Regions from separate parts of the Nocardiopsis akebiae genome, predicted to be linked through region 3. Evidence: predicted binding sites of a transcription regulator. Region 3 holds the regulator's gene; each other region holds the start of a gene.
The links. Region 3 encodes HrcA, which represses chaperone genes, less so after heat shock. Its sites were predicted from a motif close to TTGGCACTCTCNNNNNGAGAGTGCCAA; they were not measured.
Positions count from the first base shown of each region.

Region 1: a site for HrcA is predicted at 5,736-5,762, ahead of KGD83_RS04810 (FmdB family zinc ribbon protein). Genes of this name have one in related genera too.
Region 2: a site for HrcA is predicted at 1,633-1,659, ahead of groL (chaperonin GroEL). Genes of this name have one in related genera too.
Region 4: a site for HrcA is predicted at 4,897-4,923, ahead of groES (co-chaperone GroES). Genes of this name have one in related genera too.

Region 1 covers NZ_CP074132.1:1,114,480-1,122,312, forward strand. Annotated here, with positions in the region: gene KGD83_RS04770 (phospholipase D-like domain-containing protein) at 1-631, shown strand, start outside; gene KGD83_RS04775 (class I SAM-dependent methyltransferase) at 723-1,484, shown strand; gene KGD83_RS04780 (hypothetical protein) at 1,519-1,737, opposite strand; gene KGD83_RS28440 (hypothetical protein) at 1,801-2,127, opposite strand; tRNA gene KGD83_RS04790 (tRNA-Arg) at 2,318-2,390, opposite strand; gene KGD83_RS04795 (M15 family metallopeptidase) at 2,811-3,917, shown strand; gene mscL (large conductance mechanosensitive channel protein MscL) at 3,985-4,392, opposite strand; gene cpaB (Flp pilus assembly protein CpaB) at 4,498-5,154, opposite strand; gene KGD83_RS04810 (FmdB family zinc ribbon protein) at 5,356-5,718, opposite strand; gene KGD83_RS04815 (5-formyltetrahydrofolate cyclo-ligase) at 5,938-6,582, opposite strand; gene galU (UTP--glucose-1-phosphate uridylyltransferase GalU) at 6,740-7,678, shown strand; gene glp (molybdotransferase-like divisome protein Glp) at 7,815-7,833, shown strand, end outside.
Region 2 covers NZ_CP074132.1:983,239-991,071, reverse strand. Annotated here, with positions in the region: gene groL (chaperonin GroEL) at 1-1,467, opposite strand, end outside; gene KGD83_RS04260 (ABC transporter permease) at 1,811-2,638, opposite strand; gene KGD83_RS04255 (ATP-binding cassette domain-containing protein) at 2,635-3,606, opposite strand; gene KGD83_RS04250 (PadR family transcriptional regulator) at 3,781-4,401, opposite strand; gene KGD83_RS04245 (GNAT family N-acetyltransferase) at 4,486-4,968, opposite strand; gene KGD83_RS04240 (ubiquitin-like small modifier protein 1) at 5,100-5,378, opposite strand; gene thrC (threonine synthase) at 5,466-6,725, opposite strand; SAM riboswitch class I at 6,739-6,880, opposite strand; gene KGD83_RS04230 (alpha,alpha-trehalose-phosphate synthase (UDP-forming)) at 7,162-7,833, shown strand, end outside.
Region 3 covers NZ_CP074132.1:5,181,692-5,189,524, reverse strand. Annotated here, with positions in the region: gene KGD83_RS22245 (LacI family DNA-binding transcriptional regulator) at 1-58, shown strand, start outside; gene hemW (radical SAM family heme chaperone HemW) at 219-1,451, shown strand; gene KGD83_RS22235 (DUF4870 domain-containing protein) at 1,530-2,165, opposite strand; gene KGD83_RS29180 (DUF4870 domain-containing protein) at 2,213-2,542, opposite strand; gene KGD83_RS22225 (DUF3097 domain-containing protein) at 3,738-4,577, opposite strand; gene hrcA (heat-inducible transcriptional repressor HrcA) at 4,759-5,772, shown strand; gene dnaJ (molecular chaperone DnaJ) at 5,777-6,916, shown strand; gene KGD83_RS22210 (16S rRNA (uracil(1498)-N(3))-methyltransferase) at 6,913-7,650, shown strand; gene KGD83_RS22205 (hypothetical protein) at 7,802-7,833, opposite strand, start outside.
Region 4 covers NZ_CP074132.1:1,178,319-1,186,151, reverse strand. Annotated here, with positions in the region: gene guaB (IMP dehydrogenase) at 1-1,275, opposite strand, end outside; gene KGD83_RS05115 (sigma-70 family RNA polymerase sigma factor) at 1,919-2,515, opposite strand; gene groL (chaperonin GroEL) at 2,733-4,343, opposite strand; gene groES (co-chaperone GroES) at 4,459-4,770, opposite strand; gene KGD83_RS05100 (class I SAM-dependent methyltransferase) at 5,036-6,340, shown strand; gene KGD83_RS05095 (alpha/beta fold hydrolase) at 6,367-7,098, shown strand; gene KGD83_RS05090 (coiled-coil domain-containing protein) at 7,815-7,833, shown strand, end outside.

The DNA.
Region 1 (7,833 bases), 2.5 Mb from region 3:
GGAGAACGCCTTCAGCGACTTCTGGAACATGAACCGGCGGCCCCTCCAACCCGAGCTGGAGAACTTCGGCGACCCCGACTGGGACGCGCACTTCCGCGTGCACCGCAACGTGCCCGAGATGCTCATCTACCCCATCCGGGCGATGTTCCTGGAGGCCATCGACCGGGCCAAGGAGCGGGTGCTGTTCACCCAGGCCTACTTCATGCCCGACCGGGAGTTCCAGAACGCCCTGGTCGACGCGGTCGAGCGCGGCGTGGACGTCAACATCCTCGTGCCGGAGGAGTCCAACCACGTCGTCGCGGACTGGATCTCCCGCAGCCAGTACTCGGTGCTGCTGCGCGGCGGCGTGCGCCTGTGGCTGTACCGCGACGCCATGGTGCACGCCAAGACGGCGACGGTGGACGGCCGCTGGTCCACGATCGGCACCGCCAACGTGGACCGGCTGAGCCTGACGGGCAACTACGAGATCAACGTGGAGATCTTCGACGAGGGCGTGGCCGCGCACCTGGAGGAGGTCTTCGCCAACGACCTCGCCAACGCCCGCGAGCTGACCGAGTGCGAGTGGCGCGACCGCCCCTGGTACGCCAAGTTCGGCGAGGCCGTGCTGGCCCCCTGGCGGCCCTTCCTTTGAGCCTCGGGGGCCGGCGCCGCCTCCCCGGGGGCGACCGCGCCGGGCTGGTACTTTCTCCGGTGCACCCCTCCTCCAGCGCATCGGAGCGTTCATGGAACCCGACTTCGACGACCCGTCCCTGAAGGCCGCCCTCGCCCTGCACGAGGGGCAGGAGCGGCAGGGGCCCGGGTCGGGTGAGACCACCCGCCTCCTGCTCTCCCTGGCGTCCCCGCTGCCGCGCGACCCGCGGGTGCTGGACCTGGGCAGCGGCACCGGAGCGGCCTCGCTGGTGCTGGCACGGGAGCTGGAGGGGGCGCGGATCACCGCGGTGGACCTGTATCCGCCGTTCCTGATCGAACTGGCGGCCGCCGCAGAGGCCGCGGGCGTGGCGGACCGCGTCACCACGCGGACCGGCTCCATGGACGGCCTGGACGACCTCGCCGACGGCTCCTTCGACCTGGTGTGGAGCGAGGGCGCCGCCTACAACGTCGGGTTCGCGCACGCGCTCGCCTCGTGGCGCCGACTGCTCTCCCCCGAGGGGGCGCTGGTGGTCACCGAGTGCGGGTGGACCACGGACGAGCCGTCGGCCGGGGCCCGCGCCTACTGGGACGCCGCGTACCCGCTGAGCACCACGGCCGAGAACGTGGCCGCGGCGACGGCGGCCGGGTACACCGTCACGGCCGCCTACCTGCTCCCGGCGAGCGACTGGGAGGAGGCGTACTACGCCCCGCTGGAGGCGCGGGCCGCGCTGACCGACCCGGACGACCCGCGTGCCGCGGCCGCCGCAGCCGAACTGCGCCGGGAGATCGCGGTGTACCGCGAGCACGGACACGAGTACGGCTACGTCGGCTACGTGCTCCGGCCGCGTCGCTAGACCGCGCTCCGAGGGCCGCCGGACGGGCGCCAGCTCAGGAGCGGCGACGCTTGGGCGGCGGCCCGAGCCGGTTGGGGAAGAACGGGTCCGGGTCCGTCTTGCGGGGCCGGGGCCCGCCCCAGTGCTGGGGGCCCGGGTGCGGGGTGCGGTGGAGCGCCCCGGCGATGGCGGCGGGCGAGCCGCCCCGCTGCCGGGCGGGTGTCCTGTCCGGCTCCTCCGCCTGCCCGTCCCGGAAGTGCTCCGCGTGCGCCATCCGTGTGACCTCCCCCGTCCGGTACCTGCTCCCGCTCCATGATCGGACGAGCCGCCCCCGGTGTCATGGCGACACGTGGGGGAAGCGGCACCGTTGACCGGGGAGAACGCGGAAACGCGGGGCCCGGACGCGGCTCCACCGGTCCGCGCTGATCTGGCTGACGGAGCCGAAGTAGGAGCTGGACGGGTCGGCGCGCTCGGCGGTGCCGTCGCTGAGCCCGACTCGGACGCCGTCGGCGTCCTGGTCAACGTCCACGGCGGTGGTGCCTGAACGGAAGGCAGCGCTCCCGCGCACGGCCCCGTACAGAGCCGCTTCCAGGTTCTCCCGGAACACGGTGAGCGCCCGGTCGCCGAGGCCCTGGCGCTGGTCGTGGTCGGTGCGGTCCACCACCTGGTGCTCACCGGTGCGGAGGATTCCGTGGTCCTCGACAGGATCCGCCGGACGGTGGCCGCGCTGGTCGCGGGTTCCACGGAGGCGGCCGACCGCCGGTAGCCGCCTGCGGGAGCCGTTACGGGCCCCGAAAAGCATCGCGGGCCGCTGCGAGCCGGTCGAAGACCGGCGAGCAGCAGCCCGCGCTATGCGGCCCCGGCAGGATTCGAACCTGCGGCACCCGCTTTAGGAGAGCGGTGCTCTATCCCCTGAGCTACGGAGCCATGGGTCTGGCACGGGTATGTCTTGTCCCGTCACCGCACCAAGCCTAACCCAGGATGGACGTGGATGGGGTGTCGGTCCGCCCCCGGCGCGGGCGGTTGGGGGACTCTGCGTGCATGGCGGAGTACGCTGACCTACGATTGGTTGTCCTGGTGCGGTGTGACGTTGTTCATGACGCATGTCGTGTTATGGCCGCATATGTACCGTCGATAACGGTGGGAGAGCGGGCTCGGCGTTGACCGGCCCGGCGGTGACCAGGTGTTTCACCGAGGCCCGGAGCAGAGGGCGGCGGGGCGGGGTGGGGCCCGTCCGCGACCCGCTCCGTCCGGTGGACCGATCTCGCGTGGCCGCATGTGGACATGTAGTACGTTGCCTTGCGGTCACGGGTAGGTGTTCGAGGAAAAGCAGCCGGAGGATCATTCGTGCCGTTCACTTCTGATGCGGCGCGGCGCAGGTCCCGCGTACCGGGTGGCGGCGGGGCGCTCACCGCCTTCGCCCCGTCCTACCGGGTCCGCTTCGCACAGGCGCTGACGCTCACGCTCGTCACCGCGCTCCTCGTGGCGCCGGTGCCCGTCGGCGTGCTGGAGCCCGCCGAGGCGAGCCTGGAGGAGTTCCGCGAGAGGGCCGAGACCGCCTCCCAGGAGCTGGAGGAGGCCAACCAGGACCTCGTCGACCGCCAGGAGGCGTTGGAGGACGCCCAGACCGAGCTGGTCCAGACGATCTACGACCTCCAGCAGACCGAACTCGAACTCAACGAGATGCGCGAACCGCTGGCCCAGCTGGCCAGCACGCTGTACAAGCAGCCCGACGGCGGCATGCTCGCCGTCCTGGCCTCGGGATCGCTCACCGAGGACCTGCAGACCCAGTCCTACGCGGCGAAGATCTCCGAGGACAACCAGGCGCTCATCCAGGACGCCACCGACCTGCGCGAGGAGCAGGTCGAGCTGGCGAGCCAGGCGCAGGAGCTGCAGACCACCACCCAGCTCGAACAGGTCGAGCTGGCCGCGGACATCGAGGCCCTGCGCGAGCGGTCCGAGCAGACCACGAACGAGCTGGTGCAGGAGCTGGAGGACCGCGGCATCGACCCGGAGGCCTACATGGCCGCCGGGGACTGCGACCCGGACGCTGCCGCCAACGCCCAGGGGGCGGCCAACGGCCTGCTTCCGGCCAACTCCCTGTGCGACCTCTACGACGACAAGAAGCTGCGCGCCGACGCGGCGGTGGACTTCCTCCAGCTCAACGCCAGGTACGTGGACGAGTACGGCGAGAACATCTGCATCACCAGCGCCTACCGCGACCTGCCCAACCAGCACCGGGTCTACGGACAGGTCGCCCCGGGCTTCGCGGCCGTCCCCGGCACGAGCAACCACGGCCTGGGGCAGGCGATCGACCTCGGCTGCGGCATCCAGAACTACCGGTCCGACCGCTGGCTCTGGATGGAGGCCAACGGCGCCGACTTCGGCTGGCACCACCCGGCCTGGGCCAAGTCCAGCCCCTTCGAGCCCTGGCACTGGGAGTACACCGGCTGACCCGCGGCGTCTTCCCGGGGGGGGGCGGTCCCGCACGGGGCCGCCCCCCCCGGCGCGTCCGACCGCCTCAGGCGGCGGTCTCGGGCACCACCTCGCTGGTGCAGTGGGCGCAGCGTGACGCCTTCTTGCTGATCTCGCTGAAGCACTGCGGGCACTCGCGGGTGGTGGCCTCCTCGGCCTTGACGAAGCGCTCCACCACCTTGGCCACGGGCAGGACCACGAAGAAGTACAGGATCGCTGCGGTGATCAGGAACGAGATCAGCGCGTCGACGAACGCCCCGTACAGGAACCGGCTCCCGTTGATCTCGAAGTAGAGGTCGCTGAAGGTGGGAACCCCGCCGAAGATGCCGATCAGCGGGGTGATGAACCCCTCGGTGAACGCGGTGATGAGGTTGGCGAAGACCGCGCCGATCACGACCGCGACCGCCAGCTGCACCAGGTTGCCCTGGAGCAGGAACTTCTTGAAGCCTTGCATGGATACAAGCCCTACATACTCGTGGTGTCCGTACGGGCGCCGGAGCGGGATCCCCTGGTGGGAGCCCGCGGCGCCCGGCCAGCTTTGCCCACTGGAGGTCGCCGGTCAACCGCGGATGGTGATGGACAGCCGCGAGCCGGCCGCGTGGCCCGCCAGGCTCCTGGCCTCGACGGGTGTGGCGGCGACGACGATCAGCGCGCCGCCCTCCCCGCCGCCCTGCGAATCCTCCTCCGGCAGGGCCAGGACGGGGCGGTCGCTGACCACCTCCACGGCGGGGCCCGCCCGGGTCGGCGCGAGGTCGTCGCCCCCTCCGGCGGCGAGGACGTCCACCCTGCTGCCGGGGGAGAGCAGGCCCACCGCGCCGGGGTCGGCCACCCGCACCGGGACGGCGACCAGGCCGGGGCCGTAGGCCCGCGCGGGAGGGTCGGCGAGCCGGGCGTCGGTGATCACCTCCCCCCGGCGCACCGGGGCGTTGAGGCGCAGCCCGGCGGTCGCGGTGTCGGCCGCGAGCGCGCCGCCCGGCACTGACCCGGCGGGCAGGTCACGGGCGGTGAGGTCGCCATCGGTGAGGGGGTCCGCGGCGCCGAGGTCGCGTGAGGCGACCAGGACACGGGTGACGGGCACGGGCGGAGGGCGCACGGCCAGGACGGCGCTCAGGAGCGCGGCGGCGGCCAGGAGCGCGGCGACGGTGCGCCGGTGCCGGTCCAGTAGCCGGCTGAGCGCGCGACGGTGCCGGTAGGGGAGGGGGACGGCGTTGGTCATACCCCCAACGCTAGGCCGCGGAGGGGCCGTTCGGAGGTTGTCCACAGGCCCGATCGCGCGGGCCGCGCACCGGGTCGGACCGCTGAGGGGCCCGGAGGGGGAGGCGCGGGGCCGTCAGCGCCCCGTCGCGTCCGCCGGGGCCGGACGTGCCGCGCGCCGCCGAGGGGTCGGCGGCGCGGTGGCGGTCAACGGCCCGGCGGGTCAGCTCGTCGCTGCGGTGGCGCTGGTGCTGGCGGCCTTGCCCGTGGTGCCGCTGCCGGTGTCCGAGGAGGAGGTCTTGGCGTCCGAGGAGGCCGAGGACGCGGAGGAGGAGTCGGTGGAGCCCGAGTTCCCGCCGTCCTTGCCCTCGGAGGAGCCCGATCCGGTCAGCACGGAGCTGTTGGAGGACTTGCCGCTGTCGGTGCGGTAGAAGCCGGAGCCCTTGAAGACGATGCCCACGGCGGAGTACACCTTGCGCAGGCGGCCCTCGCACTCGGGGCAGACGGTCAGCGCGTCGTCGCTGAAGCTCTGCACGACCTCCATCTGGGCGCCGCACTCGGTGCACGCGTACTGGTACGTAGGCACTGTTCGGGTCCTCCTTGCTGGCACTCTCGCCCGTTGACTGCTAAATAGTACGCGCTCGCCGACCGGAGCCGTGACAGGGCCTCGCCCACGGGGGCCGACGCGGGGGTGCGAACGGCCGGGCGCCGGGCGCCGCCGGAGCGCGACCGCCAGCGACAACGCCCCCGGGGCCCGGGTTAATCCCGCCCGCGCCCCCCGTCCCCGCGGTCCGGCCGCTCCCGCTCAGCCCCTCCGGTTCAGCCGCTCCCGCTCGGCCGGTCCGCCCGGCCACACGCCCGCGCCGAGGACCCGCACCCCGCCGGACGGGGTGACCACGGCGTCCACCGGCCGGTCGTGGGGCTCGGCGGGCAGCGACTCCACGAACTCCTCGTCGTGGACCAGGGCGATCGCCGGGGAGTGCGGGCCCTTGCGGGCCAGCGCGCGGTCGTAGCACCCGGCGCCGCGCCCCAGGCGCGTCCCCCGCCGGTCCACGGCCACGGCCGGGCAGACCACGGCGTCGGCCCGGGCCAGCGCGTCGGGCCCGTAGCGGCGGCCCACGGGCTCCAGCAGCCCGTGTCCGGCCGGGGCCAGGGAGTCCGGCCCGTCGAAGGCCGCCCAGTCCAGCTCGCCGCCGGGCAGGAACACGGGCAGCAGCACGTAGGCGCCGCGCTTCCACAGCGCCGCCACCAGCTTGCGGGTGTCGGGCTCGCCGCCCACGGAGTAGTAGCAGGCGACCGTCCCGCCCATGGCCAGCCACGGGACGTCCAGCAGCGCGTCGCGTACCGCCGATCCGGCCCGGTCGCGCTCCTCGGGCCCCCGGGCGCGCCGCCGCTCCAGGAAACCCCTCCGCAGCCCGGCCTTGGCCTCACGCAGTTCGCTCTCGCCCATGGCCCCAGTCTGGCACCGCCCCGAACCGGCCGGTTGCCCCGCGCGGTGAACACGCGGTGGCGGGCCGCCCTCCGCGGCCCGAAACGATCCGTACTTCTTGGCGCACTCCCGTGCGTGGGGGCGCGGAGACGGCCGACCGCTGGCCTAAAGTGCCGACATGAACGACTCCACCGACCAGAAGCGGCCCTCCGGTTCCGTGTCCGTCACGAAGGCGGTCGTACCCGCCGCGGGCCTAGGCACGCGTTTCCTGCCCGCGACCAAGGCCACGCCCAAGGAGATGCTGCCGATCGTGGACAAGCCCGCGATCCAGTACGTCGTTGAGGAGGCGGTGGCCGCCTCCCTCCAGGACGTCCTGATGATCACGGGCCGCAGCAAGCGCTCCATCGAGGACCACTTCGACCGGGCCTACGAGCTGGAGGAGGCGCTGGAGGCCAAGGGTGACGACGCCCGGCTCCGCTCGGTGCGCGAGTCCAGCGACCTCGCCCAGGTGCACTACGTCCGCCAGGGCGAGCCGCGCGGTCTGGGCCACGCGGTGCTGTGCGCGGAGGCGCACGTGGGCGACAACCCCTTCGCCGTCCTGCTGGGCGACGACCTCATCGAGTCCGCCGACCTGCTGCGCCGCATGATCGAGGTGCGCGAGCGCCACGGCGGGAGCGTCGTCGCCCTCATGGAGGTGGAGCCCGAGCAGGTGTCCCTGTACGGGTGCGCGGGCATCGAGCCCACCGACGAGGACGACGTCGTCACCGTCACCGACCTGGTCGAGAAGCCCGCCCCCGAGCAGGCGCCCAGCCGCTGGGCGATCATCGGCCGCTACGTCTGCGACCCGGCGGTCTTCCCCGTCCTGCACGAGACCCCGCCCGGCCGGGGCGGCGAGATCCAGCTGACCGACGCCCTGCGCGAGCTGGCCCGGCGCAAGCCCGAGGACGGCGGCACGGTGCACGGCGTCCTCTTCCGCGGCCGCCGCTACGACACCGGAAACAAGGCCGACTACATCCGCACGGTCGTGGACTTCGCCTGCCGCCGCCCCGACCTCGCCGACGAACTGCTGCCCTGGCTGCGGGACTTCGTCGACCGCGCGCAGGCCCAGCGCCCCTGACAGGGGACCCCGGGCGCCCCGGCCGGGGCCCGGCGCGCCGCATACGGGGCCGGACGCGGCAAGAATGGGGCGTGAGCCGTCTCCTGAGGGAGGGGAGGCGGGGCCACCACAGGAACCGCGAACCGGGAGGAACCCCGTGAAGAGCGTCGAACAGC
Region 2 (7,833 bases), 2.4 Mb from region 3:
CTTGAACAGGTCGGTGTACTCGCCGGTGGCGGCGTTCAGGCCGAACCCGGGCTCCAGGTTCTTGACCTTCTCCGCCACGACACCGCCCTCGAGGCCGGCGTTGATCGCGATCTGCTTGAGCGGCTCGGCGATGGCGCGGCGCACGATGTCGGCGCCGATGGCCTCGTCGCCCTCCAGCTCCAGCTTCTCGAAGGCCGGGACGCTGGCCTGGAGCAGGGCGACGCCACCGCCGGGCAGGATGCCCTCCTCGACCGCGGCCTTGGCGTTGCGGACGGCGTCCTCGATGCGGTGCTTGCGCTCCTTGAGCTCCACCTCGGTGGCGGCACCGGCCTTGATGACGGCCACGCCGCCGGCCAGGCGGGCGAGACGCTCCTGGAGCTTCTCGCGGTCGTAGTCGGAGTCGGTGCGCTCGATCTCGTTGCGGATCTCGTTCACGCGACCGGCGATCGCGGTGGCGTCACCGGCGCCGTCCACGATGGTGGTCTCGTCCTTGGTGACGACGACCTTGCGGGCGCGGCCGAGCATGTCGAGCTCGGTGCTCTCCAGCTTGAGGCCGACCTCCTCGGTGATGACCTGGCCGCCGGTCAGCACGGCGATGTCGCCGAGCTGGGCCTTGCGGCGGTCACCGAAGCCCGGGGCCTTGACGGCGACGGACTTGAAGGTGCCGCGGATCTTGTTGACGACGAGCGTCTGGAGGGCGCCGCCCTCCAGGTCCTCGGCGATGACGACCAGCGGGCGACCGGCCTGGAGGACCTTCTCGACGACCGGCAGGAACTCGTTGTTGTTCGAGATCTTGGAGTTGACGATGAGGATGTAGGGGTCCTCGAGGACCGTCTCCATGCGCTCCAGGTCGGTGGCGAAGTAGGGCGAGATGTAGCCCTTGTCGAAGCGCATGCCCTCGGCGAGCTCGAGCTCCAGCCCGAAGGTCTGGCCCTCCTCGACCGTGATGACGCCTTCCTTGCCGACCTTGTCCATGGCCTCGGCGATGGTCTCGCCGATCTGGGGGTCGCCGGCGGAGATCGAGGCGGTGGAGGCGATCTGCTCCTTGGTCTCGATGTCCTTGGAGAGGTTGCCGAGCTCCTCGTTGATGCGCGCGACGGCGGACTCGATGCCGCGCTTGAGGCTGATCGGGTTGGCGCCGGCGGCGACGTTGCGCAGGCCCTCGCGAACGAGCGCCTGGGCGAGCACGGTGGCGGTGGTGGTGCCGTCACCCGCGACGTCGTCGGTCTTCTTGGCGACCTCCTTGACCAGCTCGGCCCCGATCTTCTCCCACGGGTCCTCGAGCTCGATCTCCTTGGCGATGGAGACACCGTCGTTGGTGATCGTGGGGGCGCCCCACTTCTTCTCCAGGACGACGTTGCGGCCCTTGGGGCCGAGCGTGACCTTGACGGCGTCAGCGAGCTGGTTCATGCCGCGCTCGAGGCCGCGACGGGCCTCCTCGTCGAACGCGATCAGTTTGGCTGCCATTGAGTTCTTGTCCTCCCGTGACCGGGCTGATACGCGATGGGACGAGGCATGCGCCCGCGACGGACGACCGCGGAACCTCCCGGCAACCCTGCTGCCGGGAGCCGCGATCTCGCAGCCTCGATCCGGTTAGCACTCAGTGAAGGCGAGTGCTAACCAGTTCCCTTTTTAGCACTCGCCCCCGGCGAGTGCAAACGATGTGGTCACGATTTCCCACCCCGACATTTCCCCATCTACCTGCACAAACACCGTATGACATGCGGGTTTTCCGCGCTGAGCGGACGGAGCCGCGCACCGGTTCCGACCTCTCCCGGCACGCGGCTCCGGCCCGCTCCGCGGCCCCGGATCAGGAGCTGAGGCGGCGCATCGCCCGCGACCCCCCGGCCAGCGCGGCGACCGCCAGCACCACCGCCACGGCCCAGCCGACGGCGACCGAGGCGTCCCACTGCCCGGCGAACAGGGCGCGCTCGGCGTCCACCACGTAGGCCACCGGGTTGGCCCGCGAGAGCGCGTACAGCCACGGCGGCGCCAGCTCCATCGGCAGCAGCACGCCGGACAGCAGCATCAACGGCATGATCAGCGTCTGCACGATGGGCGCGAACACGTAGGTCTGCTTGACCGCCAGGGCCGCCAGGTAGGACAGCGTGGCCAGCCCGGCGCCCAGGACGGCGAGCAGGAGCAGCCCCACGACGGCGCCCGCAGGCGAGGCCCGGAACCCGAGCGGCACCACCAGCACGAGGATGAGCACCATCTGCGCCAGCATCATCACCACGTCGCGCAGGACCCGTCCCAGCAGCAGCGACACCCGGCTCACCGGGGTGGCCAGCAGCCGTTCGTGCGCTCCGGAGGACATCTCCGGCAGCAGCCCGAAGCCGGCGAACCCGGCCGTGAACAGGCCGAGCATCACCAGCAGGCCGGGGACGAACCACTGCCACGGGTCCTGCCCCTCGGCACCGGCCAGCCCCGTCAGCAGCGGCGCGAACAGCACCAGGTACAGCACAGGTTGCAGCATGCCGAAGAACAGCATCAGCGGCCGGTGCAGGAACGGCCGCATCTGGCGGGCGAAGACGGTCACGGTGTCGCGCACCAGGCCCGGCCCCCGCACCGCGGTCGCCTCAGCCGTCCGCGCCCCGGCCTTCTCCGCCGGGGCCTCGGTCACCTCACGGGAACTCATGCGCCCTCCTCCCTCAGGCTGCGTCCGGTCAGGGTCAGGAACACGTCGTCCAGGGTGGGCCGCTGCACCCGGACGGAGAGCAGCGGGACCCCTGCCGCGTCCAGCCCGCGCAGCAGCTCGGGCAGCACGGTGTCCCCGCGTTCCACGCGCAGGCGCACCTCGGCGTCGCGCCCCGCGTCCGCGAGCACCTCCGCGGTCCCGGCGGAGGGCGCCCGTTCGGCGACCCCGGCGGCGGTGCGCGCCCGTTCGGCGTCCGGCACCGTGAGGGTGACCAGGTCGCCGGAGACCCTGCCCTTGAGCTCGTCGGCGGTACCGTCGGCGATGACCCTGCCGTGGTCGATCACCAGGACCCGCTCGGCCATGTCGTCGGCCTCGTCCAGGTAGTGGGTGGTGAGCACGACCGTGGTGCCCGTCCGGTCGCGCAGCCTGGTGATGTGCTCCCACAGGTTGGCGCGGCTGTGCGGGTCGAGCCCGGTGGAGGGCTCGTCCAGGAACAGCAGCCCCGGCTCGTGGATGAGCCCCATGGCGATGTCGAGGCGCCTGCGCTGTCCGCCGGAGAGCTTGGTGACCTCCCGGTCGGCGGCGGCGCCCAGCTCCAGCTGGTCGAGGAGCCCGTCGGCGCGGCGGCGCGCGGTGCGCCGGTCGAGCCCGTACAGCAGCCCCTGCGTGTACAGCTCCTCCCGGGCCCGCTGGTCCTCTCCGGCGCCGTGCCCCTGGCCGACGAAGCCGATCCCGCGGCGCACCTCGGCGGGCGCGGTGCGGACGTCGTGCCCCGCGACCACGGCGGTGCCCGAGGTGGGTTCGAGCAGGGTGGTGAGCATGCGCAGCGTGGTCGACTTCCCCGCGCCGTTGGGTCCGAGCAGGGCGACGAGCTCGCCCTCGGCGACGTCGATGTCGACGCCGCGGACGGCTTGGACGACCTCCTTGCCGACCCGGAAGTCACGGGTCAGCCCGCGTGTGTGGATCATCCCTCTCCTTATTAAAAGTTGAGTACGAGAGAGAGTGTGCACCACCGGGCGAGATATTCAAAGTTTAATAAGAGCCCGGTCCGCGCCCCCGGGAAGGCAGCCCCGGTGACGGAGGCCCGCACGGGCGGGGAGGGCCGAGGCGGCGGAGCCGACGGGAGCGGACGGGCCGCCGGGTCAGCGGTCGCGGGCGACCGTCCCCGACTCCGGGGGCGGGCCGAAGACCCCGGGCCTTGGGGGCAGCCCGAAGGCACCGGGGCCGTCGTCGGCCATGGTGTACTCCCCGGCCCGCAGGGAGGCGACGAGTTCACGCGTCCAGCGGGCCTCGGCCCCGATCGTGCCCCGCCACAGGCCGAAGAGTTCGCGCACGTGCGCGGGCTCGCCCCAGCCCTCGGAGGGCCGCAGCTCCTCGTCGGTCCTCTCCAGCAGGTCCAGGCGCTGTTCCAGCAGCGCGACGACCTCCGCGCGCGGCAGGGCGGGCATGAGGGTGACCGCGGCGAAGAGCATCGCGGGGTCCCCCCTGTGGGACAGCCCCCGGCGGATGAGGCGGTGGAGTTCGGCCTCGCCCTCCTCGGTGATCGCGTAGGAGACGCGGTCGACCACCTCGTCCCCCTCGGCGACGAACTCGCGCAGCCTGCCCTCCCGGGAGAGCTTGCGCAGGGCGTGGTAGATGGAGCCCCACTTGATGTTGGCCCAGTGCTCGGTGCCCCAGTCCAGGAGCTGACGGCCCACCCGGTACCCGTGGGCCCGCCCCTCCATGCGCACCACACCCAGGACCAGCAGCCGCGTCGCCGACATCTCCACCCTCGTTCGACCGGAATCCCCTCCAGCCTACGAGCAGGAACGGGGCGGTTCGGCGAGCCGGGGCCGGGCCGCCCGGCGTCACAGCTTGCGGAAGTACCGCACGACGGGCAGGGCGGTGTAGCCGGCGCGCTCGTAGGTGGCGCGGGCCGGGGCGTGCCCGTCGTCGCCGCCCGTCTCGACCATGGCCACCGCCGCGCCCTGCTCGCCAATCCAGTCGGTGGCGGCCCCGGTCAGCGCCGCCCCCACGCCCCGCCCCTGGTGGTCGGGGTCGACGGCGAGCAGGTGGATCTCCCCCATGCCGTCCTCGGGCAGCATCCTGGCGGTGGCGAAGCCCGCGACCGCTCCGTCGGCCTCGGCGACCCACACGCGCTGGTCCCCGGCGTCGACGCTCCCGGCCACCTCGTCGTACTGGCTGCGCCGCCAGTCCGGGACCAGGACCGGGTAGACCTCCTCCCCCAGGACCCGGCGCAGCGAGGCGTGCACCGGTTCCCACGCGCGCAGTGCCAGAGCGATGACCGCTTCCCTGTCGGACTCCCGGAACAGCCGGATCTCGATGCCCATACGCCCAGGCTAGGGAGCGGCGGTCACGGGCGCACCGGGTTTTCCGGAGCGCTCTCCCGCGCGGGTCGCGGAATACCGCGAAGGGGCGGCCCGGCGCCCTGTCGCGCCGCGGCCGCCCCTCACGGCGGGGCTCAACAGCCCCCGGCGACCGCCGGGATGATGGAGACCTGGGCGCCGTCGGCGACCTCGGTCTGGAGGCCCTTCTCGAAGCGCACGTCCTCGTCGCCGATGTAGACGTTGACGAAGCGGCGCACCTTGCCGCCGTCGTCCAGGATGCGGGCGCGGATGCCGGGGTAGTTGGCCTCCAGGTCGTCGATGACCTCGGCCAGGGTGGCGCCCTCGGCGGTGACCTCGGAGGCGTCGTTGGTGTAGGTGCGCAGGATGGTGGGCACGCGGACGCTGGCGCTCATGGCGGACTTCCTTCTCGTGGGAGATGACGGGTGGTCGGGGCGGCGGGACCCGGGCCGAAGCGAAGCGGGGGCCCCGAAAGGCGCTGTCTAGGCCAGACCGGCGTCGGTGAAGGCGCTCAGCGAGGGCTTGATCGTGGCGCTCACCCCGGCGTCGACGGCGTTCAGGGTCTTGAGTCCGTCTCCGGTGTTGAGCACGACCGTCTCGGCCTTCGGGTCGAGCCTGCCCTCGCGGACGAGCTTGCGCAGCACGCCGGTGGTGACGCCGCCCGCGGTCTCGGCGAAGATGCCCTCGGTGCGGGCGAGGAGCTTGATGGAGTCGACGATCTCGTCGTCGCCCACGTGCTCCACCGATCCGCCCGTGCGCTTGGCGATGTCCAGCACGTAGGGCCCGTCGGCCGGGTTGCCGATGGCCAGCGACTTGGCGATGGTGTCGGGCTTGACCGGCTGGATGACGTCGATGCCCTTGTCCCAGGCCTGCGCGACCGGGGAGCAGCCCGTGGCCTGGGCGCCGAAGATCCGGTACGGGCGGTCCTCGACAAGACCGAGCTTGACCAGTTCCTGGAAGCCCTTGTCGATCTTGGTGAGCTGGGAGCCGGACGCGATCGGGACGACGATCTGCTCGGGCAGGCGCCAGCCGAGCTGTTCGGCGATCTCGTAGGCCAGCGTCTTGGAGCCCTCGCCGTAGTAGGGGCGCAGGTTGACGTTGACGAAGCCCCAGCCCTCGCCCACCGGGTCGCCGATGAGCTCGGAGCAGAAGCGGTTGACGTCGTCGTAGTTGCCGTCGATGGCCACGACCTTGCCGCCGTAGACGGCGGCCATGACGACCTTGGCCTCCTCCAGCCCGGCGGGGATGAACACGCAGGACTCGAACCCGGCGCGCGCGGCGGCGGCGCCGACGGCTCCGGCCAGGTTGCCGGTGGAGGAGCAGGACAGGGTGGTGAACCCGAAGGTGCGGGCGGCCTCGACGGCGATGGCGACCACGCGGTCCTTGAAGGAGTGCGTGGGGTTGCCGGAGTCGTCCTTGACGTGCAGGGAGTCCAGGCCCAGCTCGGCGGCGAGGCGGTCGGCCCGCACCAGCGGGGTCAGGCCGGGGGCCATGTTGGGCAGCTCGGCGACGTTGGCCGGGACGGGCAGGAGGGAGCGGTAGCGCCAGATGCTCTTGGGCCCGCTCTCGATGTCGGCGCGGGTGACGGTCCCGAAGTCGTAGGCGACCTCAAGGGGGCCGAAGCAGAACTCGCAGGCGAACCGGGGGGTGAGCTCGTAGCGCTCGCCGCACTCGCGACAGGAGAGCGCGGTGCCGGGGCCGAAGGAGCGGGCGGCGGTGGGTTCGGTGGCGGCAATCGCCATGGCGAGGCGTCTCCCCTCATCTTTCCTGGCGGACACCTTGTCCCCAGGCCGGAGTTGGCACCTGTCCCAGCCGTCCCGCGGGTTCGCGGGTGTCACGTGCTGGAATGGTTGCCGGGGCTTCGCAGGGCCGGTCCCTCCACCCCTCTGGATGAGCAATATGAAGTTTTGTGCTGGTCCTGTCGGATCCGCACCGCAACTGTAACGGAGGTGTCGGCCGGTTTTCCACGCCTGGTGACCCGGGTAACACGAAACGGCTCACATGGTGAGACGGCGCTGGTCCGGACCGGTGGGACGCACCCCCGGCGCGAGGGCCGTGTGACGCGCACCCCCGTTGACCCGCGCGGGGTTTGGGGCGGCTGTCGACAGGCGAGACATAAGGTGCGACCCCCTTCACCACCGCCCCGCCCCGACCGCTTTTCTCCGAGAGGACGACCACGTGGACAAGGCACAGATCCTCATCGCCTCCAACAGAGGACCCGTGTCCTTCTCGACCGCCGACGACGGCTCGCTGGAGCATCGGCGGGGCGGGGGCGGACTGGTGTCGGGAATGATCTCGGTCGCCACCGAGATCGACAGCATCTGGGTGTGCGCCGCCCTGTCCGACGCCGACCGGCGGGCCGCCGCGGAGGCGCCGCAGGCCCGGCTGGACCAGGCCCACGACCTGGACGGCATGCGGGTCCACATGCTGGACATCCCGCGGCAGACCTTCGACGGCGCCTACACCGGGGTGGCCAACTCGACCCTGTGGTTCGTGCAGCACATGCTGTACGACACCCCCAACAAGCCGTCCTTCGGCTCGCGCTTCCGGCGGACGTGGGAGGACTACACCGCCTACAACAACGCGTTCGCCGAGGCCCTGGTGGCGGGCGCCGCGGAGGGCGCCCGCGTCGCCGTGCAGGACTACCACCTGGCGCTGGTGCCGCGGATCCTGCGCGCGCGCCGTCCCGACCTGCGCATCGCGCACTTCTCGCACACCCCGTGGGCTCCCCCGGAGTACTTCCGGATGCTGCCCGGGCAGGTCGCGCGCGAGCTGCTGGAGGGCATGCTGGGCGCGGACCGGCTGGGCTTCCTCAGCCCGCGCTGGGCGGAGGCGTTCCTGCGCTGCTGC
Region 3 (7,833 bases):
CCTCACCCGGGTCGACGCCGCCCCCGCGCACGCCCGGGCGGAGCGTCCCAGGGTCTGACCGGGCACTCCTCACCACGGCCCCCACCACCCGATCCACGCGCCCCGTTCTCCGTCCCCCGATCCCGTACCCCCGCCTCCCGGCCCCCGAACCCGCACCCGGTCCCGAGCGTCCGACGCGGGGGACCGGGGCACACCGGCCGGTCGGCGACACTGGAGGCATGCCTTCCGTTGCCCTCGACGGCGATCCCGTACCGAGCACCGGCGAACTGCCCGGGCCGTCCCTCGCCGAACTCGGCGGGCGGCCCCTCGGGTTCTACGTCCACGTGCCCTTCTGCGTCACCCGTTGCGGTTACTGCGACTTCAACACCTACACGGCCGAGGAACTGGTCTCCCGCGACGGCACCGCCACCGCCTCCCGCGAGACCTACGCCGACCAGGCGGTCGCGGAGGTCGCGCTGGCCGACCGGGTCCTGACGGGGGAGCGGCCGCCGGTCAGCACCCTGTTCGTCGGCGGCGGCACGCCCACCCTGCTCCCGGCCGAGGACCTGGGCCGCGTGGTCGCCGCCGTGCGCGAGCGCTTCGGGTTCACCCCCGACGCCGAGCTGACCACCGAGGCCAACCCCGAGACGGTCACCCCCGACTACCTCGCACGGCTGCGCGAGGCCGGATTCACCCGCGTGTCCTTCGGCATGCAGAGCGCCCGCGAGCACGTGCTGCGGGTGCTGGAGCGCGGCCACACGCCCGGACGCCCCGAACAGTGCGTGGAGTGGGCGCGGCGGGCAGGGTTCGAGCACGTCAACCTCGACCTGATCTACGGCACTCCCGGGGAGGGCGACGAGGACTGGCGGGCCTCACTGGAGGCCGCGGTCTCCGCCGGACCCGACCACGTCTCGGCCTACTCGCTCATCGTCGAGGAGGGCACCCGCCTGGCCGTCCACGTGCGCCGGGGCGAACTCGCCGAGCCCGACGACGACACGATGGCCGACCGCTACCTCATGGCCGAGGAGGTCCTCACCGCGGCCGGGTTCAGCGCCTACGAGGTGTCCAACTGGGCGCGCACCGAGCAGGGCCGCAGCAGGCACAACCTCCTGTACTGGACCGGCGGCCACTGGTGGGGAGTGGGTCCGGGCGCGCACAGCCACGTGGGCGGCACCCGCTGGTGGAACGTCAAGCACCCGGCCGCCTACGCCGCCCGCCTGGCCGCCGGGCACAGCCCCGGCCTGGCCCGCGAGGTGCTCACCGAGGAGGAGCGCCGCTTCGAGCGCGTCCTGCTGGAGCTGCGAGTGGAGGGCGGGTGCCCCCTGGACCTGCTCGAACCGCACGGCCGCGACGCGGCCAAGCGGGCCGTGGCCGAGGGCCTGCTGGACGCGGACGCCCACGAGGAGGGCCGCGCGGCCCTCACCCTGCGCGGGCGCCTGCTCGCCGACGCCGTGGTGCGCGACCTCACCTGAGCCCCTCCACCAGGGCGCGGACACGACGAGGGGGCCCGGCCGACGGCCGGGCCCCCTCGCGTTCGCCGAAGTGCCGGACTACTTGATCCAGCTGACGTTGAACGGGTAGCGGTACCACTCGCCCCGGTTGGCGGCCACACCGCCGATGATGCCGAGGGCGATGGCGGCGATCCAGCAGACGAACCAGGTCAGGAAGCCGATGATGACGATCATCAGGACGCTGGAGACCAGGTAGCCGATCAGGATCAGGAGCTGGAAGTTCAGCGCCTGAGCGGCCTGGTTGCGGACGAAGGGCGACTCGTCCTTCTTGACGAGGAAGATGATCAGCGGCACGAGCCAGCCGATGATGCCGCCGCCCACGTGGGCGAACATCGCCATCTGTCGCTCGTCGGGGCTGGGCTGGCCGGTCGTGGCCGAGGAGGGGCCGTAGGCGCCGTGCGGGGGCTGGCCGTAACCGCCCTGCTGGTAGTGGGACTGGTAGCCGCCGGTCTGCTCGTACCCGGGCTGGCCGGGGTAGCCGCCGGGCTGGCTCGGATATCCGCCGGACTGCTCCTGGTAGCCGGGCTGGTCGGGCGGGGGCGGGTAGCCGCCCTGCTGGTAGCCGGGCTGGCCACCGGTGGGGTGACCGTGCTGGGAGGGGTAACCGCCGGAGTCCTGGCCGGGCTGCTGACCCTGGCCGTAGGGGCCCTCGGAAGGGTTGTTGGGATAGGACATGTTGGGTTCCTTCGTGCGGATGCGCTCGGACTGCGTGCGGGAGCGGATCACTTCAACAGGCGGATGCTCACCGGGTAGCGGTACCACGTCCCCTTGTTGGCGCCGTTGGCGCCCAGGACGCCGAACACGATAGCGACGACCCAGATCAGGGCGACCAGGAGGGATCCGATCCAGGACAGCTCCGGGAAGAAGATACCCAGGCCGATGAAGGCCACCCACGCGAAGAGGTAGGGGATCAGCAGGGTGAGCTGGAAGTTGGCCGCCTCGGACGCGTGGTGGCGCACGAACGGCGACTGGTTGCGCTTGGCGAAGTAGACGGCCAGCGGCGGGATCCAGCCCAGGCAGGCGATCACGAAGCCCGACAGGTGGGCGAGCATGGCCACGAGCGTGCTGTTGTCGCCGCCCGGCACGCCCTGCTGGGGCTGACCCGGAGCGCCCGGCTGCCCGTACGCCGCGGGGGCGCCCGGGTAGGGCTGCTGCTGGCCCGGGACGGGCTGGCCGTAGACCCCCTGCTGGGGCTGTCCGTACTCGCCCTGCTGGGGCTGCGGCTGGCCGTGGGGCTGCTGTCCGTACCCGGGCTGCGGGGCGTAGCCGGGCTGCGCGCCGGAGGGCTGCCCGTAACCCGGCTGCGCGCCGGAGGGCTGCGCTCCCGGGGTCTGGCCGTAGCCCTGGTAGCCCTGCTGCGCCTGGTCGGACTGCGGGGCGTACGGGGACTGCGCGCCGGATGGCTGGCCGTAGGCGGGCTGCGCCCCCGGGGTCTGGCCGTAGCCCTGCTGCCCGTAGCCGGGCTGCTCGGGGGACCCCTCCGGCGGGGCGAAACCGGGCTGCGGCTGGCCGTGGGGCTGCTGTCCGTACCCGGGCTGCGGGGCGTAGCCGGGCTGTGCCCCCGAGGCCTGGCCGTACCCGGGCTGGGCGCCGGATGGCTGGCCGTAGGCGGGCTGCGCCCCCGGGGTCTGGCCGTAGCCCTGCTGCCCCTGCTCGAACTGCGGAGCGTAGGGCGACTGCGCTTCCGAGGACTGGCCGTAGGCGGGCTGGCCCTGGTCGGGCTGGGGAGCGTACGGCGACGGGGCGCCGGGCGGCGGTGCGAAGTCGGGCTGCGCTCCCGGGGTCTGGCCGTAGCCCTGGTAGCCCTGCTGCGCCTGGCCGGGCTGCGGGGCGTACGGGGACTGCGCGCCGGATGGCTGGCCGTAGGCGGGCTGCGCCCCCGAGGGCTGCTGGCGGTGGTCCTGGTCGGGCTGCGGAGCGTAGGGCGGCTGCGCACCGGACTGCTGCCCGTAGGAGGGCTGCTGGCCGGGTTCCGGCTGCGGGGGCTGCTGTCCGTACTCCTGCTGCCCGTCCTGCCCGTGGTCCGGCTGCTCTCCCCGGTGGGGATCCTCCGGGGGCGGGGGGTTCGTCGGGGTCTGGCTCATGCTCTTCCTTGGCTCCGCTGATGAGGGGGAGGTTCCTGTACTACCGTGCTGTACCGACGACCGCGCGGGCCGGAGGCGGGCGACCTCGGCGCCGGACACGGGGACCGGAGCCTCGCCCGGGTCAAATCCTAGGTCCTGCCGCTCCCCCCGCGCTCGGCGCTCGCTAGGGAGCGTCCGGGTGCGGCCCGGTGACGAAGTCGATCAGCTCCTCCACCCGGCCGAGCAGAGCCGGCTCCAGATCAGCATAGGTACGGACCGAGCCCAGGATCCGGCGCCACGCCTCTCCCGTCTCCATCCGCCAGCCCAGGGCGCTCACGACCCCCTCCTTCCAGGGGACGCCGCGCGGCACCTCGGGCCACGCACCGATCCCCACCGAACCCGGCCGGACCGCCTGCCAGACGTCGACGTAGGGGTGTCCGGCCACCAGCACGTGCTCGCCGCGCACCCGCTCGGCGATCCGCGTCTCCTTGGAACCCGGCACCAGGTGGTCCACCAGGACGCCCAGCCTCCTGCCGGGCCCGGGTGAGAACTCCGCCACGATCGAGGGCAGGTCGTCGACCCCCTCCAGGAACTCGACGGCCACCCCCTCCACGCGCAGGTCGTGGCCCCAGACCTTCTCCACCAGCTCGGCGTCGTGGACGCCCTCCACGTAGATCCGGCTCTCCCCGGCCGTGCGCGCCCTCGCGCCCCGCACCGCCACCGACCCGGAGGCGCTGCGCAGCGGCCCCCGCGCCGCCGGGGCGGGGCGCACCAGGGTCACCGGCTCGCCGTCGACCAGGAACGCGGCCGGGGCGAGGTCGAACACGCGGCGGCGGCCGTGCCGGTCCTCCAGCGTGACGGTGGCCTTGTCCCAGGCCACCACCGCCCCGCAGAACGCCTCCCCGGCGTCCTCGACGACCAGTTCCCGTTCCAGGTGCACCTCAGGGACCGCCTTCTTCTTCGGGCGGCGCCAGTCCCCGGCGAGCACGTCGCGGCCGTAACGGCCGGTTCCCTTGGTAGCCACGGTCGTGCAGTCTACTGGTGGCGCGCGCCGGCGCCCCGTCGACCGCGACGCGCGCCGCGGGCCCGGCGGGGACAGGGGCGACACCGCCGCGCCGGGGCCCGGCCGACCGCGGGTAACCGTCAGGGTTTGCGGCCGGGCATAGACTTAGCACTGAGGACCATGGAGTGCCAGGAGGTGGCGAGTGCTGGATGAGCGCAAGCTCGCGGTCCTGCGTGCCGTCGTCGAGGACTTCGTCAACACCAACGAGCCCGTGGGTTCCAAGGCCCTGGCCGACCGGCACAGGCTCGGCGTCTCCCCGGCGACCATCCGCAACGACATGGTCGCCCTGGAGGAGGACGGCTACATCGCGCAGCCGCACACCAGTGCCGGACGCGTTCCCACGGACAAGGGGTACCGGCTCTTCGTCGACCGGCTCTCCTCGGTCAAACCGCTCTCCAGCGCGGAGCGGCGCGCCATCGAGTCCTTCCTCACCGGTGCCGTGGACCTCGACGAGATCGTCGCCCGGACCGTGCGGCTCCTCGCGCAGCTCACCCGCCAGGTCGCGATCGTCCAGTACCCGTCGCTGACCCGCTCGTCGGTGCAGCACGTGGAACTGGTCCCCCTCGGGGGGCAGCGGATCATGATGGTCGTGATCACCAACACGGGCCGGGTCGAGCAGCGTGTCATCGACGGCCTGGGAGAGGTCCACGAGGCCGCCGTCGACGACCTGCGCGCGATGTTGAACCGGGCCATCGCCGGACGCCACCTCGGCGACGTGCCCGACGCGGTGGAGGACCTGCCTCCGCAGGTGCCGCCCGAACACCGCCAGATGGCGGTGTCGGTCCTCTCCGTCCTGCTGGAGAGCCTCGTCGAACGGCACGAGGAGAAGATCGTCCTCGCGGGGACGGCCAACCTCGCCGCCGTCGACTTCGCCGCCAGCCTCAGGGACGTCCTGGAGGCGCTGGAAGAGAACATGGTCCTCATCCGTTTGCTGGGAGAGGCCAAGGACCCGTCGATGCTCACGGTGCGCATCGGCGCGGAGAACTTCCACGAGGGCCTGAGGTCCACCTCCATCGTGTCGGCGGACTACGGTGTGGGAAACCAGTCGCTCGCCAAGATCGGTGTGGTGGGACCCACCCGGATGGACTACCCGGGGACGATGGGAGCAGTACGCGCCGTGGCTCGCTATGTCGGACAGATTTTGGCAGGACAGTAACCCAGTGGCCAGAGACTATTACCAGGTTCTCGGAGTGCGTCGCGACGCGTCCAAGGACGAGATCAAGAAGGCCTACCGGCGGCTCGCGCGCGAACTCCACCCGGACATCAACCCGGACCCCGCAACCCAGGAGCGCTTCAAGGAGGTGACCCAGGCCTACGAGGTCCTCTCCGACGAGAACAAGCGCCGGATGTTCGACATGGGCCAGGACCCCTACGCGCCCGGCGGCGGCGGGGCCGGGGGCTTCGGCGGCGCGGGCGGGTTCGCCTTCGACGACATCATGAACGCCTTCTTCGGCGGCGGCCAGCCCGGCGGGCGCGGCCCCCGGGAGCGGGTCCGCCGCGGGCGCAGCATCAAGATCCGCGTCGAACTCGACCTGGTGGAGACCGCGTTCGGCGTCAGCAAGGAGATCACCTTCCCCACCGCCATCCTGTGCGAGACCTGCCAGGGCGAGGGGACGGCGGCCGGTTCGCACCGCACGACCTGTGAGATGTGCCACGGTCAGGGCGAGGTCTCCCAGGTCACCCGCTCCTTCCTCGGCCAGGTCATGACCTCCCGTCCCTGCCCCCAGTGCTCGGGACAGGGCTCGGTCATCACCAACCCCTGCGGCGACTGCGCGGGCGAGGGCCGGGTGCGCGAGAAGGTCACCCGCACCGTCAAGATCCCCGCGGGCGTCGACGACGGCACCCGCATCCAGCTCGCCGGGGAGGGCGAGGTCGGCCCCAACGGCGGACCGCGCGGCGACATCATCCTGGAGATCATCCAGCGCCCGCACCCCACCTTCGAACGCCGCGGCGACGACCTGCACTGCACGGTGACCGTCCCCATGACGGCCGCCGCGCTGGGCGCCTCCTTCGCCTTCGACACCCTCGACGGCACCGAGAACATCGACCTGCGCCCGGGCACCAACTCCGGCCACGTCATCACCCTCCCCAACAAGGGCGTCAGCCACCTCGACGGCGGCGGCCGGGGCGACCTGCGCATCCGCGTGGACGTGGAGACCCCGAGCAGGCTGGACGAGGAGCAGGAGGCCCTCCTGCGCAAGTTCGCCGAACTGCGCGGCGAGGACCAGACCCCGGGACGCTTCAGCCCCGGACACGGCGGGTTCTTCTCCAAGATCCGCGACGCCTTCGGCGCCAAGTGACGCCGCCGGTCTTCCTGGTCGAGGCCGCCGACCTGGCGGCCGACCGGGTGACGGTGGACGGCGCGGAGGGCCGCCACGCCGCCGTGGTGCGCCGCATCCGGGAGGGCGAGACCGTCGACCTCTCCGACGGACGCGGCCTGCGCGCCCGCTGCACGGTGACCGCCGTGGGACGCGACCACATCGTCTGCGCGGTGGCGGAGCGCCGGGAGGAACCGGCGCCCCGCCCCCGCCTGACCGTGGTCCAGGCACTGCCCAAGGGCGACCGGGGCGAACTGGCCGTGGAGATGATGACCGAGGCCGGAGCGGACGCGGTCGTGCCCTGGGCGGCGGAGCGCTGCGTCACCCGCTGGAAGGGCGACCGCGCCGCCAAGGCGCTGGCCAAGTGGCGTGCGACCGCCCGAGAGGCGGCCAAGCAGGCCCGGCGTGCGCGGCTGCCCGAGATCGCCGACCTCGCCGACCGCACCGCCGTGGTCGAACTGCTGGCGGGGGCGGACCTGGGCGTCGTGCTGCACGAGGACGGCGCCGGCCGCCTGTCGCAGCTTGAGCTGCCCGCGGGAGGGGGCGCCGGAGTCGTGGTGGTGGTCGGTCCCGAGGGCGGCTTCTCCGACGCCGAGTTGGAGGCGTTCGACGCCGCGGGCGCGGTCCGGGCGCTGCTGGGACCGAGCGTGCTGCGCACCTCCACCGCCGGGGTCGCCGCCCTGTCGGTGCTCCAGTCCCGCACCGGCCGCTGGTAGGGCGCACGCCCCGGTCCCGAGCACGTGAGAAGAGGCGCCCGGATACGTCCGGGCGCCTCTTCTCATTCTCACGTGCTCTTGTGGCCGGCTCCCGCGCGTGGGGAGCGGGGCCCCGACGCGCGACGGTGACGGGCCGCCTCGGAGGGGCGTGTCAGCTGCCGGGAGCCGTCTTGGCGCCGTTGT
Region 4 (7,833 bases), 2.6 Mb from region 3:
GGGGACGAGCTTGTCCTCGGTGGCCACGTCGGCCTGCGCGTAGCGGTCCTTGGAGAAGGAGCGGCCGCGCATGGCGCCGAGCGAGCCCATGCCGCGGTAGGCCTTGAACTGCTTGCCGTTGATGAAGATCAGCTCGCCGGGGCTCTCCTCCACCCCCGCGAGCAGGCTGCCGAGCATCACGGTGCTGGCACCGGCCGCGATGGCCTTGGCGATCTCTCCGGAGTACTGGAGCCCGCCGTCGGCGATGAGCGGGACGCCCGCAGGGCCGCACGCCTTGGCGGCCTCCAGGATGGCGGTGAGCTGCGGTGCGCCCACACCGGCCACGACCCGCGTGGTGCAGATGGAGCCCGGGCCCACGCCGACCTTGACGGCGTCGGCTCCGGCGTCGATGAGCAGCTGCGCCCCGGCGCGGGTGGCGACGTTGCCCGCGACGATGTCGGCGCGCGAGTTGGCCTTGAGCTTGGCGATCATGTCCGCGAGCCCCGAGGAGTGGCCGTGGGCGGTGTCCACGACGATGAAGTCGACACCCGCCTCCACGAGCCGCTTGGCGCGCTCCTCGGCCTCTGCGCCCACGCCCACGGCTCCGCCGACGACGAGGCGGCCGTCGGCGTCCTTGGTGGCGTCGGGGTACTGCTCGCTCTTGATGAAGTCCTTGACGGTGATCAGGCCGCGCAGCCGGTTCTGGCCGTCGACCAGCGGCAGCTTCTCGACCTTGTGCCTGCGCAGCAGGTCGAAGGCCTGCTCTCGGCTGACGCCGACGGGAGCGGTGACCAGGTTCTCCGTGGTCATCACGTCGCGGACCAGGCGGCCGCGGTCGCTCTCGAAGCGCATGTCCCGGTTGGTGACGATGCCGACCAGGGTCCCGGCGCCGTCGGTGACGGGCACGCCGGAGATCCGGTAGTGGGCGCACAGGCGCTCGACCTCGGCGAGGGTGTCCTCGGGCTGACAGGTGACCGGGTCGGTGACCATGCCCGCCTCGGAGCGCTTGACCAGGTCCACCTGACTGGCCTGGTCCTCGACGGAGAGGTTGCGGTGCAGGACGCCCGCGCCGCCCTGGCGGGCCATCGCCACGGCCATGCGGGCCTCGGTGACGGTGTCCATCGCCGCGGAGAGCAGCGGGATGCGCAGCGTGAGGTTGCGGGACAGGCGGGTGGTGGTGTCGACCTCGCCCGGCTGGAGATCGGAGTAGGCAGGGACCAGCAGGACGTCGTCGTAGGTCAGCCCGGGGGGAAGGAGTTTGTCCCCGTAGTCGCTGTACTCCTGGCTCTGGCCCATGACACAACCTCCGCTTTCCCGGCACACCTGCGCGGTCTCGCCCTCGCGTGTCGTCTCATCCTAGGTCGTGGTCCCGTGCGCCCCCGGTGGAACGGGGTGTTTGACCCGTCACCCCGGGCCGAAAGTGACCAGCCTCACGGTTTGCGCGACCCCCTCCGCGCCCCCGCTCCGCGTGCGGGACCTCCTACGGCCCAGGGGTTCCGGGGCCCTCCCCCGCCACTGCCGCCCCCAGGAGGGGAGACGGTGGTCGGAGCCGTTCGGAGCCGCCGCCGCGGTCCCCGGCGGCGGTCGCCGCGCACCGGGTCACACGAGGTGGTCACCCCATGACCCGATCCACGGCACGCGCCTCGGGAAACGGGCGGCCCCGGGGTCTGGTTTTTGCACCGGTCTCGGCTTGCGGGGGGTCGGTTCGTGCGCCCACGGGGTTCCGGAGGGGCCGGAGGCGGGTTCCCGTGGGGGAACCGCGCCGTAGGCGTCGGTTGAGGGTGGTGGCGGGCGACGGGTGGGACGAAGCGGAGCGGAAGGTCCAAGAAACACCGCCTAGGGGCGGAGGTAGCCCGACGGCCCGAGGGCGCGGCAGTACCCGCGCACGCGGGGGCGGTCGGGGCACCGGCGGCGTCCGGGCCGGGGGCGTCCGGAGTGCTCAGGGGACGAGGCGGTTCGCCACGGCCACCTGCCGAAGCCGAGCAATAGCTCGGTGCTGGGCAACCCGTACCGCTCCCGCCGACATTCCAAGGACATGTCCCGTCTCATCCGCCGTAAGTCCTGCGATCACCCTCATGACCAGCAGTTTGCGCTGTTGTTCGGGTAGCTCGTCGAGAAGCTCCCGGGCCCGTTGGGCCTCGATCACCCGCACGGCCGACTCCTCGGGCCCCGGGCCCTCGTCGGGGCACTCGGGCACGGAGTCGGTGGGCACCGTCTCGACCCTGCCCGCGCCGCGCAGGGTGTCGGCCACCTTGTGGGCCGCTATGCCGAACACGAAGGCCGCGAAGGGGCGGCCGCGGTCCTGGTAGCGCGGTATCGCCGAGAGCAGGGCGATACACACCTCCTGGGCCACGTCGTCGGAGTAGTGGGCCAGTCCCGAGACCCTGGCCAGGCGGGCACGGCAGTACCTGACCACCATGGGGCGGACCTCGCGCAGCAGCGAGTCCATCGCCCCGTCGTCCCCCCGGACCGCCAGCGATCCCAGATGGTTCAACCCCGTGTGGTCCCGCTGCCCCCGGGCGCCTGCATCCGTCACCGTCACGCTAGGAATGATGCCCCCACCGCCGGACTGAACCACTCGGATCGGCAACTACAGAATGGTCACGTTTCGGGAAAATCGCCCGAAAACATCTGCGTCGCCGGGGGAAACCCGTGACGTGCGTGATAGTGAGCGGGGGGCGGAGCAAGCGCTCCGCCCCCCGAAGGCCCTCGGCCCCGCGGGCCCTGACGGCCCGGGCGCCGGGCCACCGTGCCTAGTGGCTGTGGCCGTGCCCGTCGTCCTCCTCGTCCTCGGGCTTGTCCGCCACCAGAACCTCGGTGGTCAGCAGCATGCCCGCGATGGAGGCGGCGTTCTGAACGGCGGAGCGGGACACCTTGACCGGGTCGAGGATGCCCTGCGAGGTCAGGTCGCCGTAGGCGCCGGTCGCGGCGTTGTAGCCGTGGCCGACCTCCAGCTCCGACACGCGGTGGGTGACCACGTAGCCCTCGGCGCCCGCGTTCTCCGCGATCCACCGGGCGGGCTCGACCAGGGCGCGGCGCACGATCGCCACACCGGTGGCCTCGTCGCCCTCCAAACCGAGGTCGTCCGAGTCCAGCGCCTTGGAGGCGTGCACCAGGGAGGCGCCGCCACCGGCGACGATGCCCTCCTCGATGGCCGCGCGGGTCGCCGAGATGGCGTCCTCGAGGCGGTGCTTCTTCTCCTTGAGCTCCACCTCGGTGGCGGCGCCCACCCGCAGGACGGAGACGCCGCCCGCGAGCTTGGCCAGGCGCTCCTGGAGCTTCTCGCGGTCCCAGTCGGAGTCGCTCGCCTCGATCTCCTTGCGGATCTGGCGGACGCGGTCCTCGACCTCGGACTGCTCCCCGGCGCCGTCCACGATGGTGGTGGCGTCCTTGGTGATCGTGACGCGGCGGGCACCGCCCAGCGCGTCGAGGTCCACGTTCTCCAGGGTCAGGCCGACCTCCTCGGCGACGACCTGGCCGCCGGTGAGGACCGCGATGTCCTGGAGCATGGCCTTGCGGCGCTCGCCGAAGCCGGGCGCCTTGACCGCGGCGACGTTGAGGGTGCCGCGGATCTTGTTGAGCACCAGGGCGCCCAGCGCGTCACCGTCGATGTCCTCGGCGATGATGAGCAGGGGCTTCTTGCTCTGGACGACCTTCTCCAGCACGGGCAGCAGGTCGTTGAGGCTGCTGATCTTGCCCTGGTTGATCAGGATCAGCGCGTCCTCCAGCACCGCCTCCTGGCGGTCGCCGTCGGTGACGAAGTAGGGCGAGACGTAGCCCTTGTCGAACTGGAGGCCCTCGGTGAAGTCCAGGTCCAGACCGAAGGTCGGGGCCTCCTCCACCGTGATGACGCCGTCCTTGCCGACCTTGTCGAACGCCTCGGCGATCAGGTCGCCGATCTGGGCGTCCTGGGCGGAGTTGGTGGCGACGTAGGCGATGTCCGCGCGCTCCTCGACGGGGCGGGCGCGCTCCAGGAGGATCTCCGACACCTTGGCGGCGGCGGCGTCGATGCCCTTCTTCAGGGACATCGGGGAGGCGCCGGCGGCCACGCTGCGCAGACCCTCGCGGACCAGGGCCTGGGCCAGGACGGTCGCGGTGGTGGTGCCGTCACCGGCGGCGTCGTTGGTCTTGGTGGCGACCTCCTTGACCAGCTGGGCGCCCAGGTTCTCGTAGGGGTCGTCCAGCTCGACCTCACGGGCGACGGTCACGCCGTCGTTCGTGATGGTGGGGGCGCCGAACTTCTTGTCGATGACGACGTTGCGACCGCGCGGGCCGAGCGTCACCTTGACGGCGTTGGCGAGGCGGTCGACGCCCCGCTCGAGGGCGCGACGGGCGTCGTCCTCGAACTCCAGGATCTTCGGCATGTGGGTGCTTCCTCTTCAGGCCGGTCGAAAGAGAGCATCCCGCCCGCCCGGCTGTGCGCCGACCGGTGCGGGATGCGGATGGCTCCGGGCCCGTTGGAACGGGCCCCGCGGAGGCCTACTTCTCGACGACGGCGAGAAGGTCGCGGGCGGAGAGCACCAGGTACTCCTCGCCGTCGTACTTGACCTCGGTGCCGCCGTACTTGCTGTACAGGACGACGTCGCCGACCTTCACGTCCAGCGGGATGCGGTTCTCGCCCTCGTCGTCCCAGCGGCCCGGGCCCACGGCCAGGACCTCGCCCTCCTGGGGCTTCTCCTTGGCGGTGTCCGGGATGACCAGACCGGAAGCGGTGGTCTGCTCGGCCTCCAGCGTCCGGACCACGACGCGGTCCTCGAGCGGCTTCAGCACGGTCTTGGTGGCGGTCGACACGGTGTGACCTCCCCCTTCAAGGTTTCGGTGTACTGATTTCGGCCCGCACTGGTGCACGGACCGGCTACGAAAAAGGGGCGACCACGGCGGCCTGTCGTCGCGGGTGCCAGACCGGCCTCGTCGCGGTTAGCACTCTACCCCCGAGAGTGCCAGAATGGAAATGTGACCGTGACCCCCCGGTCGGGAAGTTCCGCGAGGGGCCCCTCCGCCGGGGCGGGGCGCGGCCGCATCCGCACACCGCTCCTTCGACGCCCGGGGGGAACCCATGCGCCTGGCCGCCTTCGAGGCCCTGCTCACCGACGCGGGCCGGGAGGTCCTGGCGGGGGTGGACCCGCAGGCCGCCGTCGGGGACCAGCTCGCCGCGGCCTCGCTGCTGCGCGGTGACCCGCGCGTGGCCGCCCTCGACCCCGGTCTACCCGTCTCCGAGCTGGTAAACGCCGTCCTGACCCAGGTCTCCCTGCGCGAACGCGGGCGGGCCAAGTTCGGCGAACTCGCGCGGCGGATGTTCTTCACGCCCAACGGGCTGGAGCAGTCCACCCGGCGCGTGGTGGCCGACTACCGCGCGGAGCGCGTGGCCGGGGCGTCCGGACCGGCCGGACCGCCGGGATGGAGTCCGGACGGAGCCACCGCGGGCGACCTGTGCTGCGGGGTCGGCGCGGACCTGCTGGCACTGGCCGCGCGCGGCGTTCCGGTCGAGGGCGTGGACGCCGACCCACTCACGGTCGCGGTGGCCCGCGCCAACATCGCGGCCCTGGGCCTGTCCGGGCTGGCCCGGGTCCGCGAGGGCGACGCCTCCGCGACCGCGCCCGGCCGGTACCCGCTGCTGTTCTGCGACCCCGCCCGGCGGGGCGGGCGCGGCCGGGTGTTCGACCCCTCGGCCTACTCCCCGCCGTGGGACACGGCCGTGGACCTGGCCGAGGGAGCGGAGGCGGCCTGCCTCAAGGCCGCGCCGGGCATCCCGCACGAGGCGCTGCCCGGGGACGCGGCGGCCGAGTGGATCTCGGTGGACGGGGAGCTGAAGGAGACCGCCCTGTGGTTCGGCGCGCTGGCCGACGGGCCGCGGCGCCGGGCGACGGTGCTGCACGAGCGCGAGGGGCTGCTCGCCCGCGAGGGCGCGGTGGCGCACCTGGACGCCGACCCCGGCCTGGGCCCGGCGCCGGTGGCGGCGGCCCGTCGCTACCTGTACGACCCGGACCCGGCCGTGGTGCGCTCGCATCTGGTGGCGGAGGCCGCGGCGCGGGTGGACGGCGCCCTGCTGGACGAGCGGATCGCGTACTTCACGGCGGACAGGGCGGTGCTCTCGCCGCTGTGGCGGGTGCTGGAGGTGGTGGAGGTGCTGCCGTTCTCGCTGAAGCGGCTGCGCTCGGCGGTGCGCGGCCTCGGGGCGGGGACGGTGACCGTCAAGAAGCGGGGATCGGCGGTGGACACCGAGAAGTTGCGCCGGGACCTGCGCGCCTCGGGCCCGGAGTCGGTGACGGTCGTGCTCACACGGATCGGCGAGCGTCCCTTCTGCCTGCTGTGCCGCGAGGTCGACGCCCCGCCCCGGGAGGAGGCCTCGGCCCGGGACTAGGTGTACCGACCATGGAGGATGGGGGCATGCATGTCCTCGAAGCCGGTGACGCACACGCACCTCCGGTCCTGTTGCTGCACGGTGGCGGTGTCGCGGGATGGATGTGGCGCCCCACGCTGGAACGGCTTGGGGACGCGGCCCGTGTGATCATCCCCGATCTCCCCGGCCACGGGCGCGGCGCGGACGGGGCGTACCGGTCCCACGAGGAGACCGTTCGGACCCTGGTGGGGGTCCTGGAGGAACGCGCACCGCACGGCGCGCTGGTCGCCGGGTTCTCCCTGGGAGCGCAGCTCACGACGCTCCTGGCCGCGACCCGCCCCGACCTGGTCACCGGAGCCGTCGTGGTGAGCGCCCAGGCCCGCCCCCTCCGGTTCCCGGGCGCTGCGCTGGGCCTGCTCGCCGTGAGCGCGCCGCTCGCGCGACGACGGTGGTTCGCCCGGCTCCAGGCCAGGGAGCTGTTCGTTCCCGAAGCGCTTCTGGAGGACTACCTCCGCGACAGCGCCCGCACGAGCCGCGCGACCCTGCTCGCGAGCGTCGGCGAGAACGTCCGCTTCACCCTTCCTCCCCGTTGGTCCGACTTCCCGAACCCGGCGCTGGTGATGGTCGGGGAACGGGAGCGGGGCCTGGTGCGCGCTTCGGCGCGCCTCGTCCACGACGCCCTTCCGGGTTCCCGGCTGGTCTCCGTCCCGGGGTGCGGACACGGCATCCCCCTGCAACGACCCGACCTGCTCGCCGACGTACTTGCCGACATGGTGTGAACGGCGCGGACCACGGCCCCGCGTCCCACGGGGGCCGGGTGCGCTTCGCCCCGACGGGGCACGGGGCCCCGTTCCCGAGGAGCGCGTGCCGGTGCCCAAGGGCCCGGTCGCCCAGGGGCCCGCAGGTCCGGCTGCCCACGGGCCCGAAGGCCCTGTGTCCACAGGCCCGGCGCGGGGCTGGTGGGCCCCGGCGGCTCCGCCCTAGACTGGAATCCGGGGGCGCCGCGCGTCCCCGCGGGGTGGGCGCGCCACCCCCGTGTTCGAGTGTCCACCCCCCGTGACCGGCTCGCAAGGGCCCGCTCCCGCCTGTGGACAGGGACCGCTCCCGCCCGTGGACAACCGTGGACGAGGTGGCTGGAGTGCACACCGGGGCCGCGGATCACGACATCGGGCCAGATCGTTACCTTCCCCACCCAGTTCTTTGGCGGTCCCCTGGGGGAGGAGCGGTGCGTGTCGTTAAACTGGCGGCGCGAATTCTTTCCCTTCTCATGGATTCACCCGGAAGGCCGTGATCGTTGACCCGCCCCCCGCGGTTCAGCCGGAGCACGGGCCTTGCCTCACGTGTATACGCTCAGTCACACTCCAGTCACGATGAGGCCGTACTGGTGCAAAAACACCACCCACCCGGGGACCATCGAGAACCCGAGCCGTCCGGAACCCACCGTCCACTCCTCCCGGACGGGTACGGGAGCGCCAGAAAAATAAGGAGCACCTCGGTGGAACAGACCAATCACA